DNA from 4 places in the Bradyrhizobium sp. LeoB3 genome. Region 1 is predicted to be linked to each of the others. Evidence: predicted binding sites of a transcription regulator. Region 1 holds the regulator's gene; each other region holds the start of a gene.
The links. Region 1 encodes PhoB, which activates phosphate uptake and scavenging genes when phosphate is short. Its sites were predicted from a motif close to TGTCATNNANCTGTCAT; they were not measured.

Region 1 (3,729 bases):
GTATCGACGACCAGCCCGAGCGCGGCCATTCCCCAGAAGTCGCTGCCGGAAGCGGCGCCAAAGGTGACTGCACGCAGCCTCAACTTCTATTACGGCGAGCACCATGCGTTGAAGAACATCAACCTGACGCTCGGCACCAACCGCGTCACCGCCTTTATCGGCCCGTCCGGCTGCGGCAAGTCGACCCTGCTCCGGATCTTCAACCGGATGTACGACCTGTATCCCGGCCAGCGCGCCACCGGCCAGTTGATGCTGGACCAGACCAACATCCTCGACCCCAAGCTCGACCTCAACCTGCTGCGGGCGCGGATCGGAATGGTGTTCCAGAAGCCGACGCCGTTCCCGATGACGATCTATGAGAACATCGCCTTCGGCATCCGCCTTTACGAGAAGATCTCGAAATCTGAAATGGACGGCCGCGTCGAGAAAGCGCTGCGCGGCGGCGCGCTGTGGAACGAGGTCAAGGACAAGCTCAACGCCTCCGGCCTGAGCCTCTCCGGCGGCCAGCAGCAGCGCCTCTGCATCGCCCGCACGGTTGCGGTGCGGCCCGAAGTTATCCTGTTCGACGAGCCCTGCTCGGCGCTCGATCCGATCTCGACCGCCAAGGTCGAGGAATTGATCCAGGAATTGTCGGAGGACTACACGATCGCGATCGTCACGCATAACATGCAGCAGGCGGCGCGCGTCTCCGACAAGACCGCGTTCATGTATCTGGGCGAACTGATCGAGTTCGACGACACCAGCAAGATCTTCACCTCGCCGAGCGATCGACGTACCCAAGACTACATCACCGGCCGGTTTGGTTGAGGAGGGACATCATGGCTTCTGAACATACCGCCAAGGCATTCGACAGCGATCTTCAGGAACTGACCCGTCTGGTCGCAGAGATGGGCGGGCTGGTCGAACGGATGATCACCGAATCCGTCGATGCGCTGATCCGCCGCGACGTCGCGCTCGGCAAGCGTGTCGTCGCTTCCGACATCGAAATCGACAGCCTGCAGCGCGTGATCGAGGAGCGCGCCGTGCTGACGATCGCCCGCCGCCAGCCGATGGCTGTCGACCTGCGCGAGATCGTCGGCGCGATGCGGGTGGCGACCGACCTCGAGCGGATCGGCGACCTCGCCAAGAACATGGGCAAGCGCGTCGCCGCGCTGGAGAACGACTTCCAGCCGCTGAAGCTGATCCGCGGCCTGGAGCACATGACCGACCTCGTGCTGTCGCAGGTCAAGTCCGTGCTCGACGCCTATGCCGCGCACGATCTGCCGGCGGCGATGAACGTCTGGAAGAGCGACGAGGAGGTGGACGCGATCTGCACCTCGCTGTTCCGCGAGCTCCTCACCTACATGATGGAAGATCCGCGCAACATCTCGTTCTGCATCCACCTGATGTTCTGCGCCAAGAACATCGAGCGGATCGGCGACCACGCCACCAACATCGCGGAAACGGTCTTCTACATGATCGAGGGTCAGCAGATCACCGACAAGCGGCCGAAGGGGGATATGACGACGTTCGCCACGACCGTTCCGGGCAACTAGAGCAACATCCGGAAAGTCGACGCCGGCTTTCCGCCAAGATCCTGCTCAAACATCAAAGGAAGAGTGGGATGACGATTCAAGCAGAGAGTCATCCCGCTATAGGAGAAGCCAAGCCGATGAGCGCACGCATTCTGGTGGTCGAAGACGAAGAAGCGCTGACGACGCTGTTGCGCTACAATCTCGATGCAGAAGGCTATGATGTCGAAACGGTCGCCCGTGGAGACGATGCGGACACAAGGCTCAAGGAACGTATTCCCGACCTTGTCGTGCTCGACTGGATGCTGCCGGGACTCTCCGGCATCGAGCTGTGCCGCCGTCTGCGGGCGCGGCCGGAGACCAAGCAGCTCCCGATCATCATGCTGACCGCGCGCGGCGAGGAAAGCGAGCGCGTGAGGGGGCTGGCGACCGGTGCCGACGACTACATCGTCAAGCCGTTCTCGGTGCCTGAACTGCTCGCGCGGGTGAAGGGCCTGTTGCGCCGGGCAAGCCCGGAGCGGCTCGCCACCGTGCTCACCTATGGCGACATCGAACTCGACCGCGAGAAGCGCCGCGTCGCGCGCTCGGGCCGCCCGATCGATCTCGGCCCGACCGAATATCGCCTGCTGGAGTTCTTCCTGGAGCATCCCGGCCGCGTGTTCAGCCGCGAGCAGCTGCTCGACAGCGTTTGGGGCCGCGACATCTATATCGACGAGCGCACCGTCGACGTTCACATCGGCCGCCTGCGCAAATTGCTCAATCCCGGCCGCGAGCAGGACCCGATCCGCACCGTCCGCGGCGCGGGCTACGCGCTCGATGATCGCTTCGCGAAGGCCGAGCAGTCGTAAACCGGCGACCTCAATCCGTAGCCCGGGTGCAGCGAAGCGTAGCCCGGGGAAATTTGGACCTGCCGATACAGCGTTCCCGGGTTGCGCTGCGCTCCACCCCGGCTACGATCTGTCGTCGGCTTACTTGCCTTGTGACGGCTTGACCGTCGGACGGCGGCGGTCAGCCGCCGGCTGGTAGGCGATGCGGGAGTGGTGCGCGCAATAGGGCAGGCCGGGAAGCGCCTTGCCGCCGCAGAAGAAGAATTCCGGGCTCGAGGGATCGCCGACCGGCCAGTGGCAGGTGGCCTCGTTCAATTCGAGCAGCGACAGCCGCTGGCTCATCGGCACCACATTGTCGTAGGCGATAGGGTCCGCTTCCACCTCCACCTCGAAGGCGTGGGCGAGCGCGGTGTTGCCGCGGGAGACCGGACGCGCCACGCGCATCATCGGCTGTGCCGGACGCGCCTTGCGCTGCCGCGGCGCGGCTGCAGCAGGACTCTTGGCGCGGCCCGAGAGGCCAAGCCGGTGCACCTTGCCGATCACCGCATTGCGGGTCACGTTGCCCAGTTCCGCAGCGATCTGGCTGGCCGAGAGGCCACCTTCCCAGAGCTTTTTCAACTGCTCGACGCGTTCGTCGGACCAGGTCAATACCGTCATCGCATCTTTCCCTTCGCGTTGCGCCGGCCGATCCTGGGACAGCGCTGCGATGCCTAATCTCAAAAATCCCTGCGGGCAGAATCCCTTAAGGCTCGCCGGGCACGAAAACCGCACCCGAACGTGTACGCCGCACACAAAGGACTCTAAGGGATCAAAACTGCCGCACGAGATGTCGTACCCGACAGGCCAAACGCTACAATATGGCGTGACTCTGGCGCAAGAGTCCGCGCCTATGCGTCCACATGTTCCGACATTTAGGGATTGCAATCGGGCTTTCCACCACACCGGAAAACTGCGGATTACCGGTACTTTGCCGCGCAGCCTGGCGGCTTCGTGGAGATTGACAGCACCTGCCGCGCGCATAGAATGCCTTTACGTGCCGCCCTGCAAAGGCGGCACGTTTTGTTTTCGCTGGATGAGCTTCAGCCGCGTGTCTGCATCGCTGCACGCCGCCGGGGCTTGTCTGAAAGGCTTGTCTGAACCCTTCAGTGATCGCCATGACCGACCGCGCCACGTCGCATCTGCTTCCCGTTTTTGCCAGGGCCGATCTCGGCTTCGAACGCGGCGAAGGCTGTTGGCTGATCTCGACCAAAGGCGAGCGTTATCTCGACTTCACCTCCGGCGTCGCGGTGAACGCGCTCGGCCATGCCCATCCGGATCTGGTGAAGGCGCTGCAGGAACAGGCGACGAAGCTCTGGCACATGTCGAACCTGTTCAAGAGCCCGGACGGCGAG
Region 2 (3,729 bases), on a different contig from region 1:
TCGCCGCTTGCGGTGTAGCGGACATCGAACCGGCCGGATTCGGCGATCGTCCTGCCGTGCGCCGCCAGGACCACGAGCGATCGCGCCGGGCGCATCGATGTTGCAAACGATGCTTCGCCGGAGATCAACTCGATGCGATCTTCGATTCCTTCCGCAGGACGGACGGCCAGGCTCGTCTGCGTGTTCAGGCCGATCGTCACGTCGCCGGCGAATGTGACATGGCGTTGCTCGCCGGTGCCCGTGCGGTAATCCGAATTGAGTTCGGACAATGACGGCCAAAATCCGAACGGCGGGTTGAGCACGCCATAGACCGACGCCGCGGCAAGCGCCGCGACGCCGGCGCTCAATACCGCGCGACGGTTCATCCTGCGGCGCCGTCCCAGCGCATCGAGCCTGGCTAGGAAGCTTTCACCCGGACCCGACAGAGCATCGCCGGCGACACCAGCCGTATGCCACAGGCGCTTCGTCTCCAAAAAGGCTGCTTCATGCAGAGGACTGCGCGCGCGCCAGAGTTCCAGCGCCGCCACGTCCTTCGGCGTCATCTCTCCGGATGTGAGCTTCTGCAGCCAGTCGACCGCTTCCCGCTCCACCGGGTCCAAACCAGGGCGTGCCTTGCTCATCTCAATGTTGTGCCTTTCACCGCTGCCTCCGTGAGAAAGCAAGCGACGATCGCAGGAGTTCTTACCTCTAAGACGATTCTCGGCGACCGAAAGTGCACGCTCAACCCTTCAATTCCTTATAGCGCGCCAGGCAATGTTCGAGTGCCAACCGGAGTTCTTTCGCAACGAGCTGCCGGGAGATGCTGAGCCGATCGGCGATTTCCTGGCGGGGAACATTGCCGACCCGGGCCGCCAGAAAGATCACCCGGCGCCGCTCGGGGAGTTCGTTGACGATCGCCTCGAAGGCCTCCAGATCAGACCGCGCCAACATGGTTTGCTCAGGCGTCGGCGCATGATCGGGCAGCTCAAGCAGGCTTTCGATCTCGATCGCCGATATGCGTTGCCGCCGCTCCATCCGGCGGCGATCCTCCGCCACGTTCAGCGCGATCCGGAAAAGATAGCTGCGCGGGCTTTGTACGGCGCCAATCGAATCCGCGCGCGACAGGCGCAACCATGTATCCTGCATCGCATCGCCGGCGAGATCGGCCGAGCCGAGGCGTTGAGTCAAGCGCGCCTTGAGGTCATCATAGCGATCGACAAACAGCCGGCGGATGATCGTCAAGGCGGTCTCGGTCATGGCCGCGTCCCAGCCGATCGGAGGTTGGAATCGGCCTTGCCGCACCCCTGCGCCACGCCGGGTCCTTGCGGCACAATCAAGATCAAGACCGGCTGCAGAAAGCCCGCCGGCGGTGGCTCGTCGAAGCGCACGCTGCGCAAGGTCGCATCAATCCGGTCATCAGCGTCAGGCTTGCCGGTGGACCCGATACGTTGGGATCTCTGGACGGTGCCGTCTGGCGCGATCCAGAACACAGTGGCGAAGCGATAGCTGCCCGGACGCGCGCCGCCCGATCGGCAAAGAGCATCCGCAATGCTCGCCTGAATCTGTCCATAGTAACGCCGATGTTCTGGCGATCGTGTTTGCTGCGCCGCCTGCTGAGTGGCGAGTGGCTCCGGCAACAGCACGAAAGTCGTCTCGGCCACGAACTCGGCAGCCAAACCGGTGCCAGACAAGAGCTTTCGGAGCGCCTCGTCCGGTGCAAACACGCCCTGGACATCGCCGGAGAGGCGGCCGGCCGCAAGGCTCGTGTCGTAGAGGGCGTCGCGTCCGGTCGCATCGACATAGCGATTGAGCGCGGCGGCGAGTGGTTGCGAGGGGATATTGAATTCGATCGGCGCATTCGCTGGCCTGGTCTGAGCCGCGGCCACGTCGATACCCGCAGCCATGCCCGCGACGGCCAATGCGCATGCCCAAGCTGCCAGTCGCCTATTGGCCGCCGTAACGACAACACGCTTGGCGCGATCCGGTCTGAGTTCGGCTAGGGCCGATCGAAGCATCACCACTGTCCCCGCCCACGCAGATCAGGACAGCCGTTCCGGCTTCCCAGCGCTACGACCTGCCCGCCGACGGTCCAAATTGCGCGTCAGCGCACATCCCAAGCCAACGCGTGGCGGACGCTAGTGACGTAATATTACGGTTTGACGACAGCCGTAGCCCCTAGTCCGTGTCGACGATCCAGCCCAGACACGCGGGTGCCCGCCTCAGTCGCTCACGCGAGATTCGCGAGTGGCAATTCGGTGGTCGACTTGATCTGCTCCATCGTGAACATCGATGAGACGTCGTGCAGGTCAATCTTTGCGATCAATCGCTGATAGAGATCGTCATAGGCGCGAATGTCGGACACGACGGCTCGGATCAAATAGTCGACGTCGCCGCTCAAGCGATAGAAATCCACGACCTCCGGAAAGCTCGTGACGATTTTCCGGAATTTCTGCGCCCATTCCGCATTGTGCTGGTTGGTCTTGACCGCGATGAAGACGCTGACGCCAAGGTTCAGCTTTTCCGCGTCCAACAGCGCCACCCGGCGTTTGATGTAGCCGGAGCTCTCAAGCTTCTGGATCCGCCGCCAGCAGGGCGTCGAACTCAACCCGACCCGCTCGGCAATCTCCTGCATCGAGAGGCTGCTATTCACCTGCAGCGTCGCCAAGATCTTGCGGTCGAAGTCGTCGAGCATGCAAACCTCCGAATCCAGGAGGGAAAAGAATATTTTGGTTGTCACAAACCTTGTTTGAAGAATGTTATTGTCATGCACGCGCCACGGCTAGCATGAACTTTCATCAAGCGCTGTACAATCTCGCGGCAGCGTGTAACGTCCCCGCCACGAGCCAGGCCCCTCATGGAAAATCCGCTGATGAAAAGCCCGCCAGGCGAGGCATCGGACGGCTAAAGCGGCCGATCCTTGCCTGTTCTGGCGGCAGTGCGGCTTACAGCCGCTGGCCGCCGCTGGCGTCGATCTGTTGGCCCGTGACCCAGCCGCCATCGTCGGACGCCAGGAAGGCGACGACTTTGGCGATATCGGCCGGCTGGCCGACACGCCCAAGCGCGATCGAATTGGCAACTTCGCGGCTGGCGACGGGATCGCGCGCGTTGGCGTTCATGTCGGTCGCAGTGGCGCCCGGCATCACGGAGTTCACCGTGATTTGCCGCCCGCCAAGATGAACAGCGAGCAGCCGGCTCAACGCCTCCAGGCCCGCTTTTGCCGGCGCATAGGCTGCCATGGCGGGGTACGCGGCGCGCGTTCCCATCGACGAAATGTTGATGATGCGGCCACCATCGCGCAAGTGGGGCAACAGAGCCTTGATGAGAAAGAACGGCGATTTGAGATTGGTCTGCAACAGAAGCTCGAAATCTTCTTCCGTGATCTCCTCGATCGTCGCACGCTTGCCGACACCGGCGTTGTTGACGAGGATATCGAACGCTGTCTTGCCGTATCGCTCGGTTAGTTCCGCGGTGAACTTTGCGGCAAGAGCTACAGCACCGCCACGCGCCGACAGATCGGCCTGCAGTGCAAACGCAGCTCCACCGGCAGCGACAATCTCGTCGACGGTAGCGCGCGCGGCTCCCTCGGCAGAGTGATAATGAACCGCAACGATCGCACCGTCCCCGGCGAGCCTGAGTGCGATCGCCTGCCCGATGCCGCGGCTCGCGCCGGTGACCAATGCAATCTTGGCTGCCAGTGCGCTCACACCGACCAGCCTTTCGCCGCCTCGAGCTGGCGGGCGCGATCAATCA
Region 3 (3,729 bases), on a different contig from region 1:
CATGTCGGACGCCTTGGTCCAGCCGGTATGGCTGCCGCCGCGCACGACATTCGGCGCGCCATACACTATGTGATCGCCGGCCGCCGCCGCCTCGCGCGCGGTCTCTTCGTTGACAGGGAATTCGGCGATGCCGACGCCCTGGTCGCGAAAGCCCTTGCGCATCTCGGGGCTGTTGTCGTCATGCGAGAGCATGCGGACATCGGCCGAGCGCGCCGCGCTGGCGAGACGGGCGACCGAGGCCGGCACATCGTTCGCGCGCGATACCACGTGCGTGACCAGCTTGTCGAAGTCTTCAGGCGAAAGGCCGGTGCGCTCCACCATCCGGTTGCGCTTGCGCGGCCTTGCCAGGTCCCCGATCGTCCCGTCCATGTGGTCGTTGAACGCGAACAAGTCGACGCGGCCCTCCGCGAGCCAGTCAATGATCTCCGGTTCGGCGTCGAGATTGTAGGTCTCGTGGCGCAGATGGAAGCGCGTGTCGGCGGCAAGCTGCGGACGCATCTGCTCGATTGCCTCCAGCAGTCTCCGCGCATTCTCGGCGCTGCGCAGGCCCGGCTCCCACGACCATGTGGTGGCGTGGAACACCGTCGTGATTCCGTTTGAGATCGCCTGCCGGTCACTGTCGGCGAGCGCCACGTCGATCGGGAAATCGACTCCAGCGCGCGGCATCATCTGCCGCTCGAAGGCGTCGCCATGCAGGTCAACGATGCCGGGCAGCACCAGGAGATCCCGTGCATCAATGCCGAGCGCGCTGCGGCCGTCTCCCTCTTCGCCGAGGGCTGCGATGTCGCGGCCCGCGGTCCGCAGCTGTGTTTCGACGAGTTCGCCGTCAACGAGCGCCTTGCCGCCTTCGATAACAATGTCAGTCACGTGATGGCACTCCGGCGGGTTGTTGGCGCGTTCAGCGCTTCATACTTGGCGAGGAAGTCTTCGACAACCTGCTTGCGAAAATCCGGCAGCGCTTGGCGCAACATTTCGTGATCCCAATCCCACCAGGCGAGCGCCGCAAGGCGGCTGATGATGCCATCGGGAAACCGCTTGCGGAGCGGCCGCGCCGGATTGCCGGCGACGATGGTGTAGGCGGGAACATCCTTGGTCACGATCGCGCCAGCCGCGACCACCGCGCCGGTTCCGATCGAGCGTCCGGGCAGGATGATCGCGCCATGCCCGATCCAGACGTCATGGCCGATATGCACGCGGTGCTCCCGGCGCCATGCGAAGAATTCGGCCTCGTCATGTTCGCCTGGGAAGTATGCGCTGGCGCGATAGGTGAAATGCGCCTGCGACGGACGATGCATCGGATGATTGCCCGGATTGATCCGGGTCATCGCCGCGATCGAGCAGAATTTGCCGATCGTGGTGTAGGTGAGCTGCGCGTCGTTCACGACATATGAATAGTCATCCATCGTGACGTCGAGCAGAACGCTGCGCGCTCCGACCTCGGTATAGGCCCCAAGCTGGCTATCGCGCACCGCGGCGGTGGGATCGACCGTTGGTACAACGGAAAGCATCTTGCCGGCCATCTTCTTCTTCGCCTCGTCGAATCGTTGTGGGGGAGCGCACGTCTTCGATGCGCTTCATAACATTAGCGTGACAGATGCGTGACATCGCCGGCGGTGTGGAGGATCGCCGCACTGCAGCGCGTTTGTCACACAACTGTAATTCAGCGGCGTTAGCCGTTACGCGACGTGACGGGTTCGGAGCACTGCATGCTGGTGGTTGAAGGTTTGACGTGCCGTTTCGGCACAAAAGCCGCGGTCGACAATGCTTCGTTCTCGGTCCAGCCCGGTAGTTTCGTCGGCGTGATCGGTCGCTCGGGCGCCGGCAAGTCGACCTTGTTGCGGATGGTCAACCGTCTCGCCGATCCGACCGAAGGCCGCATCCTGTTCGAAGGTGTCGACGTCACCGCGCTGCGCGGCAAGGCGCTGCGGCAGTGGCGCGCGCGTTCGGCGATGATCTTTCAGCAGTTCAATCTGGTCGGCCGGCTCGATGTGCTGACCAATGTGCTGATGGGCCGCCTTGCCGAAATCCCGGCCTGGCGCTCGTTGACCCAGCTTTGGCCCGAGCAGGACAGGGCGCTGGCGATGTCCGCGCTCGAGCAGTTCGACATCGCGCAGTTCGCCGCCCAGCGCGCCGACCAGCTCTCCGGCGGCCAGCAGCAGCGTGTGGCCATCGCTCGCGCTCTGGTGCAGGAGCCCGACATCATCCTCGCCGACGAGCCGATTGCCTCGCTCGATCCGCGCAATACCAAGATCGTGATGGATGCGCTGCTGCGCATCAACAAGCATTTCGGCATCACCGTGCTCTGCAACCTGCATTCGCTCGATCTGGCGCGCAGCTATTGCGACCGCCTGATCGGCATGGCGGCGGGCCGCGTGGTGTTCGATGGCCAGCCGTCGACGCTGACCGATCACATCGCCCGCGAGCTCTACGATCTCGAGGCCAATGATGTCATCGGCGGGGCGCCAATGCCCGCGCCCGATGCCGCAACAGCTCCGGCGCTCGGCACCGCAGCCGCGGCCTGAACGCCGTAACCTTATGCAGGGAAAGCCGCTGCAGGTGCAGTCGGCCTTTAGAGCATGGTCCGGAAAAGTGGAAACCGGTCGTGTTCAAACAAGAGATGAGATCGCGATCCCGTTGCGTCTCGGATCGTGATCCAGGCGCTATCATAACAGCAGGGGTAAACCATGATCACTCGTCGCATCGTTCTCGCCGGCGCTGCCGCGCTCGCGCTCACCGCGTCCGCGTCGGCGCAGGACTGGAAGGCCAAATATCCGGAGCTGACCTTCGCGGTCGTGCCGGCTGAAAACGCGTCCGGTGTCACCGAGCGCTGGACGCCGTTCGTCAACTATCTCTCCAAGGAACTCGGCGTGAAGGTCACGCTGCGCATCGCGAACGACTATGCTGCGGTGATCGAAGGCCAGCGCTCCGGCAATATCCAGATCGCCAGCTACGGTTCGGCCTCCTTCGCCCGCGCGCGGCTGACCGGCGTCAAGACCGACGCCTTCGCCAACGACATCAACGCTGACGGCTCGACCGGCTACTACTCGATGTTCTTCGTCAAGGCGGCCAGCCCCTACAAGACCATCGAGGACGTGAAGGGCAAGAACCTCGGCCTCGTCGATCCGAACTCGACCTCCGGCAACAACGTGCCGCGCTTCGAGCTCAACAAGAAGGGCATTCCGGACGCCGAAGCCTATTTCAGCAAGGTTGTCTTCACCGGCAGCCACGAGAACGCGATGCTCGCGCTGTCGCAAGGCACGGTTGATGTCGCCGCCAACCAGTGGACCAGCGACGACGACTCCACGCTCGCCCAGATGCTGCACAAGGGCATGCTGAAGAACGCCGACGGCTCGCCGATGAAGAAAGAAGATTTCCGTATCATCAACAAGTCGGCCGAGATCATCAACGGACCCTATGCCTACAACTCCGATCTTCCCGACGATCTGAAGGCCGCGATCGCGAAAGCCTTCTTCGAAGCGCCGACCAAGGACAAGGCGGCGTTCGACAAGCTATCCGACGGCCAGAAGAAGGGCTTCCATCCCGCGACCACCAAGGATTGGGACGGCACGATCGAGCTGATCAAGTTCGTCGACACCCTGCGCAAGAAGAAGGCGTCCTGATCGGGTGACACGAACCACGCAGGCCGGGTCGATTGCGACCTGGCCTGCTTTCCGTTGAGGGCAAGCAGCAGATCCGATGACTACCGCCGTATCCATCCTTCCCGCCCAG
Region 4 (3,729 bases), on a different contig from region 1:
CTCTCGGCAAAGACTTTGACGTGAAGCTGATTTCACGTGGATGACGTCACTCGAAGCGACGCTTTTCCTCTGCGTAGAGACATGCCGAAGCGCGGCACCGAAAAAAAAATAAGAAATAGTTCGAGCTCAGGAATTCCCAAGCAATCGACGGCGTTTAGCTCAGCAGGACGATGCCGCCCGGCAAGGATGTGACGGTCGCGCCAAACAGTTTCTCGACTTGCTCAAGGATCGCATCGACGTTGCGAACCCGGAAATTGGCGCTGAACAGCCGCGCGCCGAGCGCAGAATTCACGACGATGATTTTTCCGGAACGATAACGATTGATTTCGGTGATGACTTCACGTAGCGGCTTGGAGTGGAAGATCAACAGATCGTCTTGCCAGGCGGTCACGATCGCTGCATCGACGAACGCGGGCTTCCCCAAGCCTGATCGATCGTAGGTGATCTGCTCGCGGGCGCGCAACGACGCTGTCGCCGCGCCGTACGAGACGTGAACGTTCCCCTCGATGCAGGTCACGCAAACCGCGTGCCCATCATTCCGTATGTTGAATTTCGCTCCAATTCCGCTGGTTTGGCCTTGACGGGACGTCACGACAAAGGCCGGCCCCGCACCAGATGGCGTCGCGACCAGCGCCTCGCCCGAGATCAGCTCGATCCCCGCGGCCTCCTTCGCGACCTGGCGCAGCGCAATGCTGGTCTGGGTATTCATCTCGACGAAAGTCGAGTCGGCCACCACAATACGCCGCCGCTCGCCGGTGTGCGTCCGATAGTCGGCCGCCATTTCCGACCAGGATGGCCAGAGGCCGAGCGGCGGCTGCACGACGAGATATGCCGCGCTCGCAGCGATGGCGGCGGCGGCCCCGCCGCCGAGCACGGCACGACGTGACATCGAGATAGAGGCGAACGTCCGCGCGGCCGGGCGATTCCCCTCAAATACCTCGGGCCCCAAGGCCTCCCACATCCGGGTGGCCTTCATAAACGCGGTGCGATGCGCCGGATCGCGCTCGCACCACATCTTGCCTTCCCGCACGTCAGCAGGTCCTGCTTCCCCCGAGGTGAAACGGACCAGCCAATCGTGCGCTTCGCGCTCGATCCGCTCCAACTTTTCGCGTGGGCTATCGGTCATCCCTGTCATCAATACGCTTGCCGGCCCCCTGTCCATGCGATTGCTGAACGGGCTGAGGGCCGAATCTTTGCACGAGTTTCCGATCCAGACGAAGCGCGCAATGGGCTAACGCATGCTTCAACTCGATCTCAACCAGTCTTTGTGATATCTCCAACTGTACTGCAATTGCGTGCAGGGTTTTTCCTTCAACGCGCGCTGCATGCAGGATAGCGCGCCGTCGCGGGGTTAATTCCCGGATCGCCTGTTGAAAGGCTTCGAGCTCGATCTTCGCTTCCAGGCTTCGTTGGGGACCGGGCGCTTCATCGGCAATGTCGAAGGCGATCTTCGCGTCATCGAGCGAAACCGTGTATTTTTCCGAGTGCAGTTTCCTCAGGGCGATATTTTTGGCCATGCGCAACAAGTAAGAGCGCGGCCGCTGCACCGGCGGCAGATCCGCGCCCCGGCAAAGCTCCATATACGTGTCCTGCAAGGCGTCACCTGCAAGCTCCACCGAATTCAATCGACGGGCCAACCTGGCTCGCAAATCATCATAGCAGAGTGTCAAAAAACGGCGCAATTCGGCGCGGCTGCTGTGGGTCATGCGGGATCGCGACGCTGGACCCTTGTCCCGCAAGCGTCGTACGCGCCTCCTGCCTCGCGCACCGACATACTAGCGCCCGGCCTTCTGGTCGACGGGTGATGCGCAGAGCCTCGCATCGGCCGCTGCTCCCGGCAGCGCAACCATGGTGATCGGTTGCGGCATCTGCGCCGGTGGCGGTTCGGTCATGCGTGACTTGCCAAGCGTCGCCAACAGCATCCGGTGACTTGCCTGTTCGCCGGCCGATCCGTCCAGTTCTGCGTGCTGCACCAATCCCGACGAACTGATCCACAGCTTGATCACCAGCCGATAACTCACGGGACGCATGTCGGGATACCGGCACAGAATACGCAGGATATCGGCTTGCACCACAGCGAAATAGCGCTGGTATCGGCCATCCTGGGCGATCCGCGCCGTAGCGAACGCATGCGCCGCATCATCGCCGGGATGAATCAGCAAGTAGCTGTTTTCGCGCGCGCGCAGTGGGACGAGTTCTGTCCCTGCGAGCAGGTCTCTGAGAGCATCGTCACGCGTAAGGGCGCCGGTGACCGCAGAGGATCGCTGTCCGATCGCCGCTGCGCCGTCGTAATATACCTCGGTCCCGGTCGCCGCGCAGAACGCGTCTATCGCAGACGCCAGAGGTTGCGCGGGGATGTCGAAGGAAGTCGCTCCCGCCGGCGATGCATGCGACAGAGCCAAAACCATCATCAAATGCGCGACAACAACGGCAAGATCCCGTGTGATCACGCACTTCCACCAGCTGACGATGTTCATGAAATGCTGGTTCACCTTGGCAAACACGTTACTCACGGATGGCTGCGGATCGATCCGTTACGAATTAAACCGGAGGCCGGTCAATCAGAAACTCCTCCCAACTTACGACGCTGCGCAAGACGGTATTGTGACACGCCTCGACTACGGATCTGGCGTCACCAAATGCTAAACGCCGTCGTTTACTCGACAGGCGTCGTCTCATCCGAACCAATCATCGATTTGGGTGCTTGACGCGCGGCGCAGTATCAAGCCTTGCGGCGGTAAATTTGCACCTCTTGCGCGAGATATGCTGACATGATGCTGCCGCAACGGGCCTCACTGATCCCGACATGGAGCGATTGTTTGGAGCACCTTAACGACATAGCGCTGTCGTCGAGGTCTTGAAGATCGAGAGCTTCCGGCGATACGGCGAAGGCGATCGGCGAGACTCACGAAGTCAAGTGTGATCCGGCCGGGCGGATCATCAGCCGCGCGAGGCTGTCGAAAGTTGAAAGAGGAAAGCCGAACCATTCCGATCGCGGGCAAGATTGCTCGCGGGCTCGGGCTAAGCCTTTCTTCGATCGTTGGAGGCGCTGAAGCATCCGGTGACGCGATCCGGGTAGTGCCATCCAGCGCTCGATTGACGTTCGTAGACAAAGCAAACGGCTTTGAGCGCGAGTTGCCTCCACCGCCTTCAGATATTCCAGGTATCGAAGTGCTGCGCCACGAGATCGCGCGTGAAAAGGCTGGTGTAGGTCGTACACCTCGACCTCGATCCGAGACCCAACTGTGAAGTCTCAAGCAGAGGGCCGGACGCAGAATCCCACACCACGAACTGTATGAATGATTAAGAGTCTGCGGCTTGGTCATTTGACCAAGCCGCTCCATGACAATCCGATACTATTTCTTCAATGGCGCATAGAACGTTCCATCGACCTCGGCGATGTCATCCTGATCGAGCTTTCGAACCTCGAGAACAGTACGTGGCGGATAGGGCCCTTTATCCCAAAGATCTTCCTGCACCTTATTCACCACAGGGCGTAAACGCACGACATCAGATACATAGATGGTCAAGCGTACCGCATCTCTTAGTGACGCACCCTCGGCAGCGGCGACCTGCTGCATATTGACGAACATCTGGCGGATACGTGCCTCCTCGCCTTCAACGAGCTTGTTGGTGGCAGGATCGATACCGCGCATGCCGCCGACAAACACAAAATCGCCAGCGCGAGCACCTGCGCTCCACGATCCGGTCGGCTTCACACCTCCGTCG

Region 2: a site for PhoB is predicted at 2,128-2,144, ahead of ACZXDY_RS03515 (STN domain-containing protein). Genes of this name have one in related genera too.
Region 3: a site for PhoB is predicted at 1,644-1,660, ahead of phnC (phosphonate ABC transporter ATP-binding protein). Genes of this name have one in related genera too.
Region 4: a site for PhoB is predicted at 2,594-2,610, ahead of ACZXDY_RS03280 (STN domain-containing protein). Genes of this name have one in related genera too.

Annotation. Positions count from the first base shown of each region.
Region 1 is NZ_JBVBEF010000037.1:70,304-74,032, forward strand. It holds gene pstB (phosphate ABC transporter ATP-binding protein PstB) at 1-807, shown strand, start outside; gene phoU (phosphate signaling complex protein PhoU) at 819-1,535, shown strand; gene phoB (phosphate regulon transcriptional regulator PhoB) at 1,652-2,359, shown strand; gene ACZXDY_RS23160 (GcrA family cell cycle regulator) at 2,480-2,995, opposite strand; gene ACZXDY_RS23165 (acetylornithine transaminase) at 3,493-3,729, shown strand, end outside.
Region 2 is NZ_JBVBEF010000002.1:158,731-162,459, reverse strand. It holds gene ACZXDY_RS03525 (FecR family protein) at 1-620, opposite strand, end outside; gene ACZXDY_RS03520 (RNA polymerase sigma factor) at 721-1,221, opposite strand; gene ACZXDY_RS03515 (STN domain-containing protein) at 1,233-1,883, opposite strand; gene ACZXDY_RS03510 (Lrp/AsnC family transcriptional regulator) at 2,207-2,671, opposite strand; gene ACZXDY_RS03505 (SDR family oxidoreductase) at 2,922-3,683, opposite strand; gene ACZXDY_RS03500 (class I adenylate-forming enzyme family protein) at 3,680-3,729, opposite strand, start outside.
Region 3 is NZ_JBVBEF010000011.1:14,457-18,185, reverse strand. It holds gene ACZXDY_RS10905 (alpha-D-ribose 1-methylphosphonate 5-triphosphate diphosphatase) at 1-867, opposite strand, end outside; gene ACZXDY_RS10900 (LbetaH domain-containing protein) at 864-1,520, opposite strand; gene phnC (phosphonate ABC transporter ATP-binding protein) at 1,707-2,522, shown strand; gene phnD (phosphonate ABC transporter substrate-binding protein) at 2,685-3,620, shown strand; gene phnE (phosphonate ABC transporter, permease protein PhnE) at 3,697-3,729, shown strand, end outside.
Region 4 is NZ_JBVBEF010000002.1:100,400-104,128, reverse strand. It holds gene ACZXDY_RS03290 (FecR family protein) at 155-1,126, opposite strand; gene ACZXDY_RS03285 (RNA polymerase sigma factor) at 1,116-1,706, opposite strand; gene ACZXDY_RS03280 (STN domain-containing protein) at 1,776-2,513, opposite strand; gene ACZXDY_RS03275 (RidA family protein) at 3,357-3,729, opposite strand, start outside.